Regions from separate parts of the Bacillus sp. 2175 genome, predicted to be linked through region 2. Evidence: riboswitches for the same ligand, from Rfam matches in the RefSeq annotation. Region 2 holds a riboswitch; the other holds the start of a gene.
What was found. Region 2 has a riboswitch for S-adenosylmethionine ahead of ACXKY9_RS14930 (ECF-type riboflavin transporter substrate-binding protein). Riboswitches for the same ligand answer to the same signal wherever they lie in the genome.
Positions count from the first base shown of each region.

Region 1: another riboswitch for S-adenosylmethionine. It lies ahead of ACXKY9_RS06545 (YezD family protein); the one in region 2 lies ahead of ACXKY9_RS14930 (ECF-type riboflavin transporter substrate-binding protein).

Region 1 is NZ_CM173819.1:1,199,613-1,207,302, reverse strand. Features, by position in the region: gene ACXKY9_RS06580 (sirohydrochlorin chelatase) at 1-497, opposite strand, end outside; gene cobA (uroporphyrinogen-III C-methyltransferase) at 499-1,275, opposite strand; gene ACXKY9_RS06570 (DUF3906 family protein) at 1,360-1,560, opposite strand; gene ACXKY9_RS06565 (nitrite/sulfite reductase) at 1,571-3,193, opposite strand; gene cysC (adenylyl-sulfate kinase) at 3,205-3,798, opposite strand; gene sat (sulfate adenylyltransferase) at 3,811-4,947, opposite strand; gene ACXKY9_RS06550 (phosphoadenylyl-sulfate reductase) at 4,987-5,691, opposite strand; gene ACXKY9_RS06545 (YezD family protein) at 5,779-5,922, opposite strand; SAM riboswitch class I at 5,995-6,103, opposite strand; gene lysA (diaminopimelate decarboxylase) at 6,220-7,536, opposite strand.
Region 2 is NZ_CM173819.1:2,856,625-2,864,740, reverse strand. Features, by position in the region: gene ACXKY9_RS14950 (peptidoglycan D,D-transpeptidase FtsI family protein) at 1-1,006, shown strand, start outside; gene lepB (signal peptidase I) at 1,083-1,613, shown strand; gene ACXKY9_RS14940 (macrolide family glycosyltransferase) at 1,873-3,060, shown strand; gene ACXKY9_RS14935 (aspartate/glutamate racemase family protein) at 3,152-3,832, opposite strand; SAM riboswitch class I at 3,986-4,101, shown strand; gene ACXKY9_RS14930 (ECF-type riboflavin transporter substrate-binding protein) at 4,242-4,790, shown strand; gene ACXKY9_RS14925 (ABC transporter ATP-binding protein) at 4,801-6,501, shown strand; gene ACXKY9_RS14920 (energy-coupling factor transporter transmembrane component T family protein) at 6,494-7,294, shown strand; gene ACXKY9_RS14915 (YjcZ family sporulation protein) at 7,431-7,538, shown strand; gene ACXKY9_RS14910 (sensor histidine kinase) at 7,640-8,116, opposite strand, start outside.

The DNA.
Region 1 (7,690 bases), 1.7 Mb from region 2:
GCTAAATAACAAACTTCTACTTTTTTAACCTTCTCTTTTGTTTGAAATAAAGAAGCAATCCAGTTTACATCTCTTAATACTTCAGGATCACTGCTCCCTCTTGCAACGAGAAGTAACGTCACTTCATTTTTATCTTCCTGTTCGATGCCACTTCCGCTATACACCGATTTAACAAGTGTTTCCGATACACCAAACGGATTACCATAAGTCACTTTAACATTCGGATATTGATTCTTAAGCTTTACCAATTCACACGGAATATCTTTCTTCACATGACCTGCCGCTAATAAAAAAACAGGGATAGCAATAATCTCCGTGGCCCCACGCTCCACACATGTACGAAAACCATCTTCAATAGAAGGATTCGCTAACTCTAAAAAACAAACTTCTTGAATAGTCGCTTCTATACGGTTCATACACGATGTAATAAATTGAATCGCCTCTTCTTTCGCTGTCTTCAAACGACTTCCATGACATATATATAAGACGGCTTTCATTTTACAACACTCCACTTACTTGATAAGCATTTTCTGTCTGCTTCTCAAACCAATGAATTTTTTCTCTAAAACGGACAACTTCTCCAATTACAATCATGCTCGGATTTTGAATTTGCTCTTTTTTCGCAACATCTACAATTGTCCCTAACGTTCCAACAACTGTGCGTTGCATAGACGTCGTCCCCTGCTCAATAATAGCAGCTGGCGTACTTTTATCTTTTCCATGCTTCATAAGTTGCTCACATATGTAGGGCAAATTACTAACCCCCATATATACCGCTAAAGTCTCTACACCTTTCGCTAAACTCTCCCATTTCACTTCTTCTTCAGCACCTTCTTTCCTATGCCCAGTCACAATAGCAAAACTTGCACTTGCATCACGGTGCGTCACTGGAATGCCCGCATAAGCAGGAGCAGCTATTCCAGCTGAAATACCAGGAATGATTTCAAATGGTACACCTTGCTTTGCTAATGCTTCAGCTTCTTCTCCCCCTCTACCAAACACAAATGGATCGCCGCCCTTAAGTCTCGTTACAACTTTTCCTTTTTTCGCATACTTAATAAGAAACGTGTTAATTGTCTCTTGCTTCATCGTGTGATAATTCGGGAGTTTTCCGCAATAAATTAAATCCGCGTCAGGCTTTGCGTGTGAAAGCAGCTCTTTATTCACAAGTCGGTCATATAAAATAACATCTGCCTTCTCAATACATTTCAACCCTTTAACAGTAATTAAATCTGGATCGCCAGGACCCGCTCCAACAATATAAACCTTTCCCATCATCTCTCCTCATTTCTTCTATTAAAATGAAACTTCCATTCGTATATAAGAATGGAAGTTTTTATTTTTTCGTATTACTGATCTCTACTCATGGACAACAAATGCCCCACCTTTTCGAATCTTCTTTTTTTCAAACAAAGAAATCTCTTTTACCTCTGGCAACGGTAAAAAATGCTTTTCAAGCTCAATCTCCGCAAGCTTAAATGCCTGTTCTTCACTTTGAGCAACAACAACAATCGGAACAATACTATTTACTAACACAGCTTCAAATCGATATAAATCCATATCGTCCCTCCTAAGACGCTATTACTTCTTCTAGCACGTTATTTAACGCTATTTGTAATGTATCTACACCAATACGACCTACAAAATCATAAAATGTTTCGGCTGGTAATTTATTCTCTTTGAAATAACTTATAAATGATGCCAGTACATCAGGTAGATCCTCGCCATCTATTTTTCCTTTTAACTTTTGATTGTAGGCACCGCCATCTAACAATGTTCCACCTACGTATATTTCAAACGCTTCAACAATGCCTTTTTCCTTCGTCTTCATTTTCACCCCTTGTAACCCAATGTCAGCAATTTGACGTTGACCACATGAATTCGGGCAGCCTACCATATGAATTCGAACTGGAACATCGAGTGCAATTTGTGTATCTAAGTATTCTGCAATTTTTCGTAATCTTTCTTTCGTTTCTACTAGTGCAAGATTACAATATTCAATACCGGTACATGAAACCGCATGACCAATAAATGATTTCGGGCTAGCAGATATCACTTCAAACAGCGGTTCACTAAGTAATCCTTTTACATTTTCCGGAGGAACGTTCGGAATAATGAAGTTTTGCGAGTTACATGTACGAATTTGTCCATTTCCATATTGCTTTGCGATTCTTGCAATCTCAAACATTTCTTCTGCATGTAAACGACCTACCGGTACATTAAAACCTACATATTTTAATCCCTTTTGTTTTTGGTCTTGAACACCATAAAAATAGCCTGCATTCCATCCTTTGAATGCACTTTCCCCTTTACTTTGTAAAGACCCTGTATACTCTATTAGTTTCTCTTTAAATTTCTCTGCTCCCCAGTCCGCAACAAGAAATTTCAACCGAGCTAAATGACGTTTTTCACGATATCCAAAATCACGGAATATAGTAGCAATCGCAATCGCCACCGCCTTCACTTCTTCTGGTAAAACGAATACATCTAATTCATCAGCTAAATACGGTCGAGCTGATAATCCTCCACCTACTTTTATATGAAAACCAACTTTTTTCTCACCATCTATTTCTTTCGTTGCAGGCGTAAATGCAACACAGTTAATTTCTGCGTTTGCTGAATTATAAATATTAGAACTAATAGACATTTTAAATTTACGTGGCAAGTTAGAAAACTCTTCATTATGTTGGAAGTAATCATATACTTCTTTTACAATATTCGTTGTATCAAATAGTTCATTTGCATCAATGCCAGCAAGCGGATTACCTGTAATATTCCGCGTTATATCACCACAAGCCCCCGCTGAAGATAACCCAACTCTTGCTAACCTTTTAAAAATATCTGGAATTTGCTGAATTTCTAACCAGTGAAACTGAATCGCCTGTCTCGTCGTAATATCTATTACATCACGTCCATAATCTTCAGCGATAGAAGCAAGTACTTCTGCCTGTGCATTTGTAATAATCCCTGACGGAATATTTACCCGCATCATAAAATAACCAGCTTCTTTCGGTCTTTGTAAATACAAGCCTGCCCATTTAAAGGCATCCCACTCTTCTTTCGGAATAGATTCGAAACCATTTTCCGCATAGTAAGGAATATCATTAAAAATTTCTAAGCCATCTTTTTCTAATTTATTTTTCTCGGTCTGATTTAATTTTTCATTGTTAGCCCATACTTTTTCATAACTCATTGTTTATCCCCCTATATAAAACTACGCTCTTGTAAGTACTTCACGATTTGTTCTGCACATTCTTCAATAGAATATTTGTGCGTTTCTACAATTAATTCCGCTTGCTCTGGCTCTTCATAAGGCGAATCAATACCTGTGAAATCCTTAATATCACCTTTTCTTGCCTTTTTATAAAGTCCTTTCGGATCACGTTTCTCACACTCTTCAATCGGACACTTCACAAAAATTTCAATAAATTCATCTGCCGCTAATAAATCTCTTACTTGTTTGCGGTCTACTCGAAATGGTGAAATAAATGCTGTAAGGACAACTGCTCCTTGATCTACAAATAACTTTGCCACTTCGCCAATACGTCTTATATTTTCCATGCGATCACTTTCAGAAAATCCTAAGTCTTTATTTAAACCGTGGCGAATGTTATCCCCATCCAGCACATAATTTCCAATATTCTTTTCAAACAGTTTACGAGCGACCGCATTCGCTACTGTAGATTTACCCGAAGCTGATAAACCAGTAAACCAAATTACAAAACTATGATGTCCATTCTTCACTCTTCTCTCATCTTTTGAAACCGAAGCTGTATGCCAAGTAATATTCGTATCCATCTCGTTCTCTCCCTATTCTGTTACTACTTCTTTTTTCAAGCCTTTAATTAGCACTTCCACTACTTCTTTACGACTAAATGTACTTGGCGGAATCTCACCGTTTCTTAATAATTCTCTTACTTTCGTACCCGATAAAATAACATGATCTTCTTTTCCGTGCGGACATGTTTTCGTTGAAGCCATCGCTTCACATTTCGTGCAGTAAAAACTATGTTCAAAGAATAGTGGTGTAATTCCTAACTCTTCTATCGTAAAATTTGTGAAGATTTCTTGCGCTTCATACGTTCCGTAATAATCTCCTACTCCAGCATGATCACGCCCTACTATAAAGTGGGTACATCCAAAATTCTTTCTTACTAACGCATGAAATATCGCTTCCCTTGGTCCTGCGTAACGCATGGCAGCAGGAAATACACTTAAAAAGACACGATTTTTCGGATAATATTTTTGAAGAAGTACTTCATAGCTTTCCATTCTTACATCAGCAGGAATATCATCCGATTTCGTTTCTCCGACGAGCGGATTTAAAAAGAGACCATCTACAATTTCAAGAGCAGATTTTTGAATATACTCATGGGCACGATGTACCGGGTTTCTCGTTTGAAATCCGACCACTGTTTTCCACCCACGTTTTTTAAATGCTTCCCTCGTTTCAATTGGGTCTAAATGATAAGAAGGAAATTGATTATTTTCAAAGCGTTTTGTTAGAATAATAGTTCCTCCAACGTAAACGTTTGGTCGTTCATATAATTTTTTCACTCCTGGATGAGCCTCATCCGTTGTTTTATATACAAGTAACGCTTCTTTTTCTTTATCTGGTACAAAAATATCTTCTATTTGAATGACACCGTATATATTTCCATTGTTGACAAGCTTTACTTCCTCTCCAACCTTCAGGCTTTCTGCGACTTTTTCTGTTACCGGTAATGTAATCGGTATACTCCACACACTACCATTTGCTAAACGAAGCGTTTCTACAACTGAATCATAATCTTCCTTCCCTAAAAAACCAGTAAGGGGGCTATATCCACCTGTCGCCAATAGTTCTAAATCACTTAACGCAATATTGTCTAATTTAATTTCTTTTTCAATTTGTGATACGTCATATGTCTCATCTATACGGTTTACTAATTCGTTTACTATGCTCATTTTTCTATATCCTCTCTTAGCTTTATTTCAAGATTCATCTTATTGGTAATGAAGACCACATTCGGTTTTCACTTTCCCAGCCCATCTACCATCTCTTGAATCGCCACCATCCCCTACAGGTAACGTACATTTCTCACACCCAATACTTGGATAGCCAACATCATGCAACGGGTTATACGGCAAGCTATGTTTGTATACATATCGCCAAACTTCTTTCCACGTCCAATGAATGAGTGGACAAACTTTAATAGATTGAAAACGATGATCTTGATTTATAAACTTTGTATGCTTACGTGTTTCTGATTGTTCCCTTCTTAAGCCCGATATCCACGCTTTTTCCGCTGCTAATGATTTTTCTAACGGTAAAATTTTTCTAATCTTACAACAAAGATTCGGATTACTTTCCCATAATTTCTCGCCATGCAACTTCTCTTGTTCATCAAGCGTAAGTTCCGGTTGTTTTTCTATAATATTTAATGAAGGAAATCGCCTCCGCACTTTTTGAATTAATTCATATGTTTCTTGAAAATGAACATTTGTATCTAAAAATACAACTTTAGCAGATGGATTTACTTGGTTTATAAGGTGCAGCAATACCATACCTTCCACCCCAAAGCTACATGCGTAGACGATTTCATCTTTATATTCTTTATAAGCCCACTTTAATACTGATAGCGCGCCTTTTGTTTCATCTTCTTCCGAAAACGAAACAACATTTTCTTCCCACGTTTCATACGTCAACATGTTTTTTCCCCCTGTAAAAGCAAAAAGACGGTTTTAACCTAATGAAAATAGGTTAAAACCGCCTCTAGTTTTTCTAGTCAGCGCTTTTCACTTTAAACGTACTTTTTCACTTTTCTCTAACTGAATTACTTTTCCATCTTGCACAACAATTGTAATTGAACCATATTTCATATCAGCAAGCATCGCTTCAATCTTCTCGGATACTTCATCAAAATGTTCCCGTACACCCACGCGAACAGCCCCCCTTTTTATTCATAAAAAAAATCTTTCCCATTTCGAAAAGACTGTTCGGTAATATATTTTACCTTATCTTTCAAAATGGATTCCATTTTGCTGGATTTAGCACCTTGCTTTCTATAAGCAGGTTGCCGAGCTTCTTCGGGCCAGTTCCCTCCGCTTCTCTTGATAAGCTTTGTATTTGTATTTTATCATAATTCTGATTTTTTTCAATCCTAGTTTTCCGATATATTTTAATTATTTTATTTTTACAAAAAAGGAATTGCCCATCCGAACAACCCCTTTTTCTATTTAGACAAGCTCTTTAATACGTATGCGATCGTTCCCAATAATATTTTCATATGTTTCGCGTTCCACAACTACTTGCGATGTTCCGCCTTTTGCAAAGACAACGGCTGGTCTTCGAATCCGATTGTAATTATTCGCCATCGAGTACCCGTATGCTCCTGTACAGGAAACTGCTAGTAAATCAGAAGAAGCGACTTTTGGTAAATGAATATCCCAAATCAACATGTCTCCACTCTCACAGCATTTCCCGGCAATCGAAACGAGTTCCTCATTCTCATCATTCCCTCGATTCGCTAACATCGCTTCATAACGCGCGCTATATAAAGCAGGTCTTAAATTATCTGTCATTCCACCATCGACTGATACATATTTCCGAATACCAGGAATATCTTTCACAGATCCAACTGTATAAATTGTTGTCCCAGCATCACCTACAATGCTACGTCCTGGTTCAATCCATATTTCTGGCAATGGATATTCACATACAGTAAATTGTTCTCTCACTGCACTTGTTACAGCTCGCACATATGTCTCAAGAGTTAATGGTGTATCTGACTCTGTGTAGCGTATTCCAAATCCCCCGCCTACATTTAACACTTTTACTACATAGTTTGTTTGCTCTCTCACTTCTACTAAAAATTGGCGAAGAACTTCAATCGCTCGAACAAAACCAGCTGTTTCAAATATTTGCGATCCAATATGTGAATGGATCCCTAGCACATTATAATTGGATTTTTGTAAAGCAAATGTAATTGCCTGCATCGCTTGACCGTTTGAAACGCCAAATCCAAATTTCGAATCATCTTGGCCTGTCGTAATATATTCATGTGTGTGCGCCTCTACTCCAGGCGTTACACGAATTAATATGTTCACAAACTTTCCATGTTGCATCGCTAAATCGTGTAAAACTTCTAATTCAAAGAAATTATCTACGACAAAACAACCGATATTCGCCTGAAGAGCCATCACTATTTCTTCTTCTGTTTTATTATTTCCATGAAAATGAATACGTGATGCCGGAAATCCTGCTTGGAGCGCAGTATATAATTCTCCCCCAGAGACAACGTCTAATGACATATTCTCTTCACGAGCTACTCGGCACATCTCCATGCACAAGAACGCCTTGCTTGCATATGCTACTTGATAAGAGAAACCACTTTCTTTAAAAGCACGATGAAATGCTCGGCATTTTCCTCGAATAGACTCTTCATCGTATACATAAAGTGGTGTTCCGTATTGCTTTGCTAGCTGCGTCGTATCGCACCCTCCAATTTCTAAGTGTCCTTGCCCATTAATTCGGCTTGTGCCGTGTAAATACATTTAAATTCCTCCCTTATTTCCTCTAAAACTCATAACCCCAATCTTCTATTCATTGCAGCACGCTTTTAGATAGACAAAAAACGCGCGGAACAATGTTCACACGCGTTTCTTATTAGGAAAAATATATATTGAAAAAATAAACGAGTTGTTATCT
Region 2 (8,116 bases):
TGGGAAAATGGAAGTAGAAGATTATGCTTTAGGCACGCTGACAAGTTCATATGAGCTTGGATCAACGGTTAAAGGTGCAACAGTGTTAACAGGGTTTGAAACAAATGCAATAACTCCTGGAACACATTTTTATGATGCACCTATGAAGTTTAAAGGAACTAAGGAAAAGAAGTCTTGGAAAAATTTTGGTGATATAGACGATCTAAGAGCGTTACAAGTTTCTTCAAACGTTTATATGTTTAATATCGCATTAAAAATTGCTGGTGTGGATTATGTGAAAAATAGTTCACTAGATATTAAACAAGAATATTTTGATAAAATGAGATATTATTTCAGGCAATTTGGACTAGGCGTACAAACTGGTATTGATTTACCGAATGAGACTGCAGGGCAAATTGGAAGAAAAGATAATCAGCCTGGTTTCTTATTAGATTATTCTATTGGACAATATGATACATATACACCACTTCAGCTTGCACAATATATTTCGACTATCGCAAATGGAGGGTATCGAATGAAACCACAAATTGTTCAAGAGATTAGAGAACAAACCGTTCAAAAAGATGAGGTTGGTAAAGTAGTACAATCAATAGAACCCGTTGTTTTAAATAGAATCGATATGAAACAAGAACATATTAATCAAGTAAAAGAAGGATTTAGAAAAGTATTTCAAGAAGGAGATGGAACAGGAGTAAGAGCGTTCCAAAAAGCACCATATAAACCAGCTGGTAAAACAGGGACCGCACAAACTGTATATGGTGGAGAAAATGAAATTGGGCGAAATGCGAAAGGCGATCGTAGAGAATGTTATAACTTAACATTAGCTGGATATGCGCCATATGATGATCCAGAAGTAGCATTTTCTGTTGTAGTACCGTGGGTTGAAAATGATAAATCGGGCATTAACTCCGATATTGGAAAAGAAGTTTTAGATGCTTATTTTGATTTGAAAAATAAGCGAGTAACTGGTGAAGCGCCAAAAACAGATGCCTCTAAAGAGAATTAAAATGTACGAAACGTCTCTAGCATGTCTGTAAACTAGAGGCGTTTTTATCTGGGAATAGATTAGAAATGAGGTGTATATGAAGCTGTTTATTCTAAAATATTGGAGGAACATATGTAGTTACATATTAATTATAATAGGGGTTATTTTTATTAATAAGTCCTTTTTATTTTGTATGGTAGAAGGGATTTCGATGCAACCTACTTTGAATGAAAAAGATTATATACTTGTTAATAAGGTAAACGTCTGTTTATCGTCTTTTCATCATGGAGATGTTGTCATTATAAAAAAAGAAGACGAGCCTACTTACTATGTGAAACGAATTATTGGATTATCGGGGGATAATATACAACTAAAAAAGGATGAGGTATTTATTAACGGTAAAAAGCGTGATGAGTCGTATATACATTTAGATATGTCACAAGTATCCAATCGTTTTTCAAATTTTAGAGAAATAAAAGTTCCTACGCATAAATTATTTGTGTTAGGTGATAATCGTAATCATAGTAAAGATAGTAGGAATACACTTGGACTTATTGATGAGTCAAATATAATAGGTAAAGTAGAAATGGTATTTTATCCATTTGATCATATAAAATGGATAAAATAATTCTATTAACTATTCACGTTTTATAAAATCAATCATATATTAATAGCATAGGACAAGCAGAAAAGCTTGTTCTAACCTCACAGAACACTCCTTATCACGGTTAGGCATCTACATAGGTAGATGCTTTTTTTTATGTTGATGACTGAAAATTATTTATCAATATAATGTAGCAAGCATATTAGGACTATTAGGGGAAGATTACTTGTACAAATAACAGTATGCTTAATTAAAACAATGAAATGTAAGGAGTGAGGAATAAGTGCTAAATATTTTAGTGGTTAATTTTCCAGCAGAGGGACATGTAAATCCTACATTAAATTTAGTAAAAGCCTTTACTGAACGAGGAGATAATGTACATTATATTACAACGGCAAACTTTAAGGATAGAATTGAAGATTTAGGAGCTACTGTACATACTCATCCGGATCTATTAAAAGAGATTTCTATTGATGCTGAAACCTCATCTGGGTTAAATGCTTTTTTTCATGTGCATGTTCAAACTTCTTTATATATATTAGAAATTACGAAACAATTATGTGAAAGTATAAATTTTGATTTCGTAATTTATGATATATTTGGCGCAGGAGAGTTAGTAAAAGAGTATTTACAAGTTCCAAGTGTAGTGTCCTCACCTATATTTTTAATTCCGCCAGAATTTTTGAAGACATTACCTTTTCATCCAAATGCAGATATGCCATTCCAACCAGAGGAAATCTCTGAAAAATTACTAAATCAGATGGAACATAAATTTGGAGTAAAACCAAAGAATAATCTTCAATTTATGAATAATAAGGGTGATGTTTGTCTCGTATACACAAGTCGCTATTTCCAACCTAATAACGAATCGTTCGGAGAAAATAACATTTTTATTGGACCGAGTATTTCAAAGCGTAAAACAAATATAAAGTTTCCACTGGAATCACTTAAAGAAAAGAAAGTTATTTATATTTCAATGGGAACACTGCTTGAAGGACTCGAACCATTCTTTAATACTTGTATTGATACTTTTTCAGATTTTGATGGGATAGTTGTAATGGCAATTGGTGATAGAAATGATATTTCTAAAATTAAGAAAGCACCAGATAATTTTATAATTGCTCCATACGTACCTCAATCAGAAATATTAAATGAAGCAGATGTTTTTATTACACATGGTGGTATGAATAGCGTACACGATGCCATTCATTATAATGTCCCATTTGTAATAATACCGCATGATAAAGACCAGCCAATGATAGCGCAAAGATTAACTGAGCTTGAAGCGGCACATAGACTATTGAAAGAACATGTTAATGTGCACACTTTAAAAGAGGCCGTAACAGATGTTCTTTCAAATGAAAAGTATAAACATGGTATAAGAAAACTTAATGATAGCTTTTTAAAATGTGGTGGTTCAAAAGAAGCAATTGCAGTTATTGAATCTCTTTTAAATAAAGTAAAATTTTAATCAGTAGGGATTTTACTACCCATAAATAGCGGGATAAATAGTCGTAACTGTATACAAGCATAGAGGTTCTCACCTTTATGCTTGTATATTCTTATCCAGCAAATTGCACAGCAGTATTTGCGTGTAAAAAAGCAGTATCAAAAACGGGAACAGTAAGATCATTTTGGGAGATAAGTAAAGGTATTTCAGTACAGCCTAATAATATACCTTCAGCGCCGTTTTGAATTAATGATTTTGTAATTTGTAATAACTTTTCTTTAGATGTTTCTGAAATGATCCCTCTACTTAATTCATCTAATATGACATGGTGGATAAAGGTTCTTTCCTCTTCATTTGGGATAATTGTCTCAATGTTATATTTCGCTAATCGTGATTTATAGAAATCTTGCTCCATCGTTTGTTTTGTTCCTAATAGTCCGATACGTTTTATACTCTGTTCTACCATTTCTTTAGCACTTACATCACCAATGTGAAGAAGCGGGATAGATATTGCTTGTTCTACTTCTTCGGCAAATAGATGTACGGTATTTGAACACATTAATAAACATTCAGCCCCAGATTTTTCAACTTTCTTTGCAACTGTAACTAGTTCATTTTTCACTTCTTCATATTGATGGTTTTGTAATAAAGTAGTTACTTCACCAAAGTCCATACTATATAAAACTAACTTTGCATTTTGATCGTATTGAGAGAGTGTAAGTGTATTAATATGTTTATAGTATAATGATGTAGATTCCCAACTTAATCCTCCAATCAAACCAATAACTTTCATAATGCATTCCTCCCGAAACGATTTTGAATTTATTATTTCACAATTCCGATAAGAATACAATGATTTAAATGATCTATTTAATAAAAAATAAAAATAGTGAGAAAAGTATTGAAATTTATACTTTTTAGTGCCATAATACGAATTACAAATTAATACTTATCCAGAGAGGTGGAGGGAACGGCCCTAAGAAACCTCAGCAACCCCTATGCAATTTTATAGGAAGGTGCTAATTCCGCAGAGGACACGATGTGTTTTTTGAAAGATAAGAGGATTCTTGAATGTGAAAGAAAATGACCTCTTATGTAAGAGGTCATTTTTTTGTTGTATAGAAAGGGAGTGTCGATGCATAATTCATTTTTAAATTAAATATAGAGTAATAAAAGTTGACTAATATGAGAGGGGAATTGTCATGAACAAATTATCAACAAAGTTAGTAGTAGCAATCGGTATTGGAGCAGCATTATACGGGATATTAGGACTTTGGGGATTTTCCATTGCACCGAATACATTTATTAAACCAGCATTAGCTATATTAACTGTTTTTGGAGCATTATTTGGTCCAGTGGCAGGACTGTTAATCGGACTTATCGGTCATACCGTAACAGATACGATTGCTGGCTGGGGTATTTGGTGGGGCTGGGTTATTAGTTCAGGTATTATTGGTTTTTCAATGGGGCTTATTCAAAAAAGAGTTGGTTTTAGTGTGAAAAACGGGTCATTTAACAAGGGGGATATTTCTTATTTAGCAATTACTGGGCTAGTTGGTATTGTCATTGCTATTATATTTGCTGGGGCATTCGATATTATTGTGATGGGAGAACCATTTGACAAAATTGTTATACAAGTATTAGGAGCAACAATTTCCGATGTCATCGTTTTCTTAGTACTTGGATTGCCACTTACAATTGGTTTGGCGAAATCCAATAAGAAACATACACATTTAAAAATTGAAAAGTAGGGATGTTAACATGCAACCAATTATTTCGTTTGAACAATTCACCTTTCAATATGGGCATGCTGTGCAGCCTACTTTAAGTGATATTACCTTTCATATATACCCTGGGGAAAAAGTGCTAATTGCTGGACGAAGTGGCTCAGGAAAGTCGACATTAGCTCATTGTATAAATGGGCTAATCCCATTTTCTTACGAAGGGAATAGTACAGGTAACGTTTTAATTGCCGGTAAAGATCCGAGGGAAGGAAGTATTTTTGAACAAAGTAAACAGGTAGGAACAATTTTGCAAGATCAAGATGCTCAATTTATTGGTCTGACAGTAGAGGAAGATGTAGCTTTTTATTTAGAAAATGAATGTGTAAAGCAAGATGACATGAAAAAGATTGTTTCGGACTCATTAAGAAAGGTGAAGATGCATACGTTTCATAAACAAAGTCCATATGAATTATCAGGAGGTCAAAAGCAAACAGTTTCTCTAGCGGGTTTATTAACAACAAATGCGGATATATTATTGTTCGATGAACCGTTAGCTAATTTAGATCCACTAAGCGCCTTACATACGATAAAACTTATGAAAGATATACATGAACAATATAATAAAACGATTGTTATTATCGAACATAGAATAGAAGAAATTTTAAACCTGGATTTAGACAAAGTTATATTAATTGATGAAGGTAAAGTCATTGCGATAGGAACACCAAAAGAAATCTTAGCGTCAAATATATTACCACGTATCGGCTTAAGAGAGCCTATTTACATCGAAGCATTAAAGAGATTACATTTTGATAGTAATAATGACGTAATATATCCAATGGAAAACCTTCAAAAAGAAAAGGTAAGCAACGTTATAAAAGAGTGGATGGAGAAACAAGTCATATTAAAAGGGAATACTAAAAACAAGGAATTACTTAAAGTGGAGAATTTATCATTTTCATACTCTAATAAACAAAAAGTATTAGAAAATGTAAACCTTTCAATATATGAAGGAGAAATTGTGGCACTGTTAGGACATAATGGAGCAGGGAAATCAACATTAGCTCATAGTCTTATAGGCATAAACAAAATGAAAAATGGGAAAATCTTGTTAAAAGGTGAAGATATTAGTTCTTGGTCTATTCGTAAACGTGGGGAAATCATATCTTACGTGATGCAAAATCCAAATCATATGATTACACAGCCTACTGTTTTTGAAGAAGTTTCATTTACATTAACATTACATAATTTTTCTAAGGAAGAAATTAAGAATAGAGTAGAAGGAACTTTAAAAATTTGTGGTTTATATCCATTTCGTAATTGGCCAATTCAAGCACTAAGCTATGGGCAAAAAAAGAGATTAACAATCGCATCTGTATTAACAACAAATCCTAAACTTATCATATTAGATGAACCGACAGCGGGACAAGATTATTATCACTATAAACAATTTATGTCTTTTATTAAAAACCTAGCTAAAAAGGGAATTTCATTTGTTTTTATCACTCACGATATGAATCTCGCGCTAGAATATACAGACCGTGCAGTAGTTCTACATGAAGGGAAAATTATTGCGGATAATACAGTGTTTGATGTATTAGGCGATCAAGAAACGTTACAAAGAGCCAACTTAAGAGAGAGTTCTTTAACCAAGCTTGTTAAATTTAGTGGGATTGCATGTCCAGAAAAATTTATGGAGCTTTATTTAGACAGTAATAGGAGGGAGGAAGGTGCATAGTACATATTTTCATCGTATGGATGGGATAGTGAAATTGTTTTTATTTATTTTTTGTATGACGCTTACTTTTTTGTTTTTTGATTTTCGGGTGTTGCTAATATTATTTATTATTGGGTGTATCGGGCTCAGCATTGCTAAAATTCCATTTCGTAAAATTTTAATTGTTTTTAGTGTCATATTTACATTTAGTTTATTAAACTCTGTCATGATTTTATTGATTACACCAACTCATGGATCTGAATTAACTGAATCATATACCGCGTTTTTACATGTTGGATATGCAACGATTACATATGAAACATTATTTTATGCAGCTACACTTTCATTAAAGTATTTTACGTTATTACCATTTACACTTCTTTTTATTTACACGACAGATCCAAGCGAATTTGTAAGTAGCTTAAGTAAACTTGGTATTCATTATAAGATTACTTATGCAATAAATATTGCACTACGTTATATTCCTGACATCCAGTCTGAGTATAAAATTATTAAACACGCGCAAGAAGCGAGAGGAGTGGCTTTTGAAAAAGGAGAAGCAAGTTTATGGGTTCGTATGAAGAACCGTGTTTTAATTTTCTGGCCACTAATCATTCATTCTCTAGAAAGAATAGATACGGTTTCAAATGCAATGGATTTAAGAGGATTTGGAAAGAAGGATAAACGTACATGGTTTTATACAAGTAAGGCGAAACGTGAAGATTTCATCGCTTTATTTGCCGGTATTTTCATATTTATTGTTGCGGTATATTTAAAATTAAACGTATTTCAAAACTTTTGGTATCCATTTTAAAGCACTCTTTAAACGAGTGCTTTTACTTATTTTTATGTAGACATGCTCAAAAAAGGGATATATACATAATGTATAATACGAACCAGTTAAAATGATCAACTACCTATTAGTTTTCAAACCAAAAGGAGGAGAAAATATGAGTTACGGTGGTTCTTGTGGTTTTGGTGGAGGTTTTGCTTTACTAGTTGTGTTATTCATTCTATTAATAATTGTAGGATGCAGCTGCTGGGGCGGAGGATACTAATTTTTAATTAGTCTTCACAAATGTAAACTAAAAAAACATTGAAGATACTTATGTATCGAAACAAATAAAAAAGGAGCGACTATGCTCCTTTTTTATTTGTTTTAATGCGTATTCTTATTATATTTCGGGAACGTAATCGTTAAAGTCGTTCCTTTACTAACGATACTTCGAATTTTTAAACTTCCATGCATCGTCTCAATAATCTTAACAGCAACCATCGTACCTAAACCGGTTCCTTTTGTTTTTGTACTAAAATACGGTTCACCGAATCGATGTATTTGCTCCTGTGACATTCCAACTCCGCTATCTTCAATTCGTATTTCAACTTTACTATTATTGATAGATGAGGAAATATTTAAGGTACCACCATTAGGCATTGCTTCAATACTGTTCTTTATTAAGTTTAAAAAACATTGTTGAAAGTGCTGTTTATTACCAACAATGGTTGCCTCAGAAAAATCCTGTGTAATATGTATCGTATTCATATTACACAATGGCAATATCATATTAATAACCCGATTTAACTCTTGTTTTATTGAAATTTGATCTAATTTTTCTGGAGCAGGTTTGGCAAACGT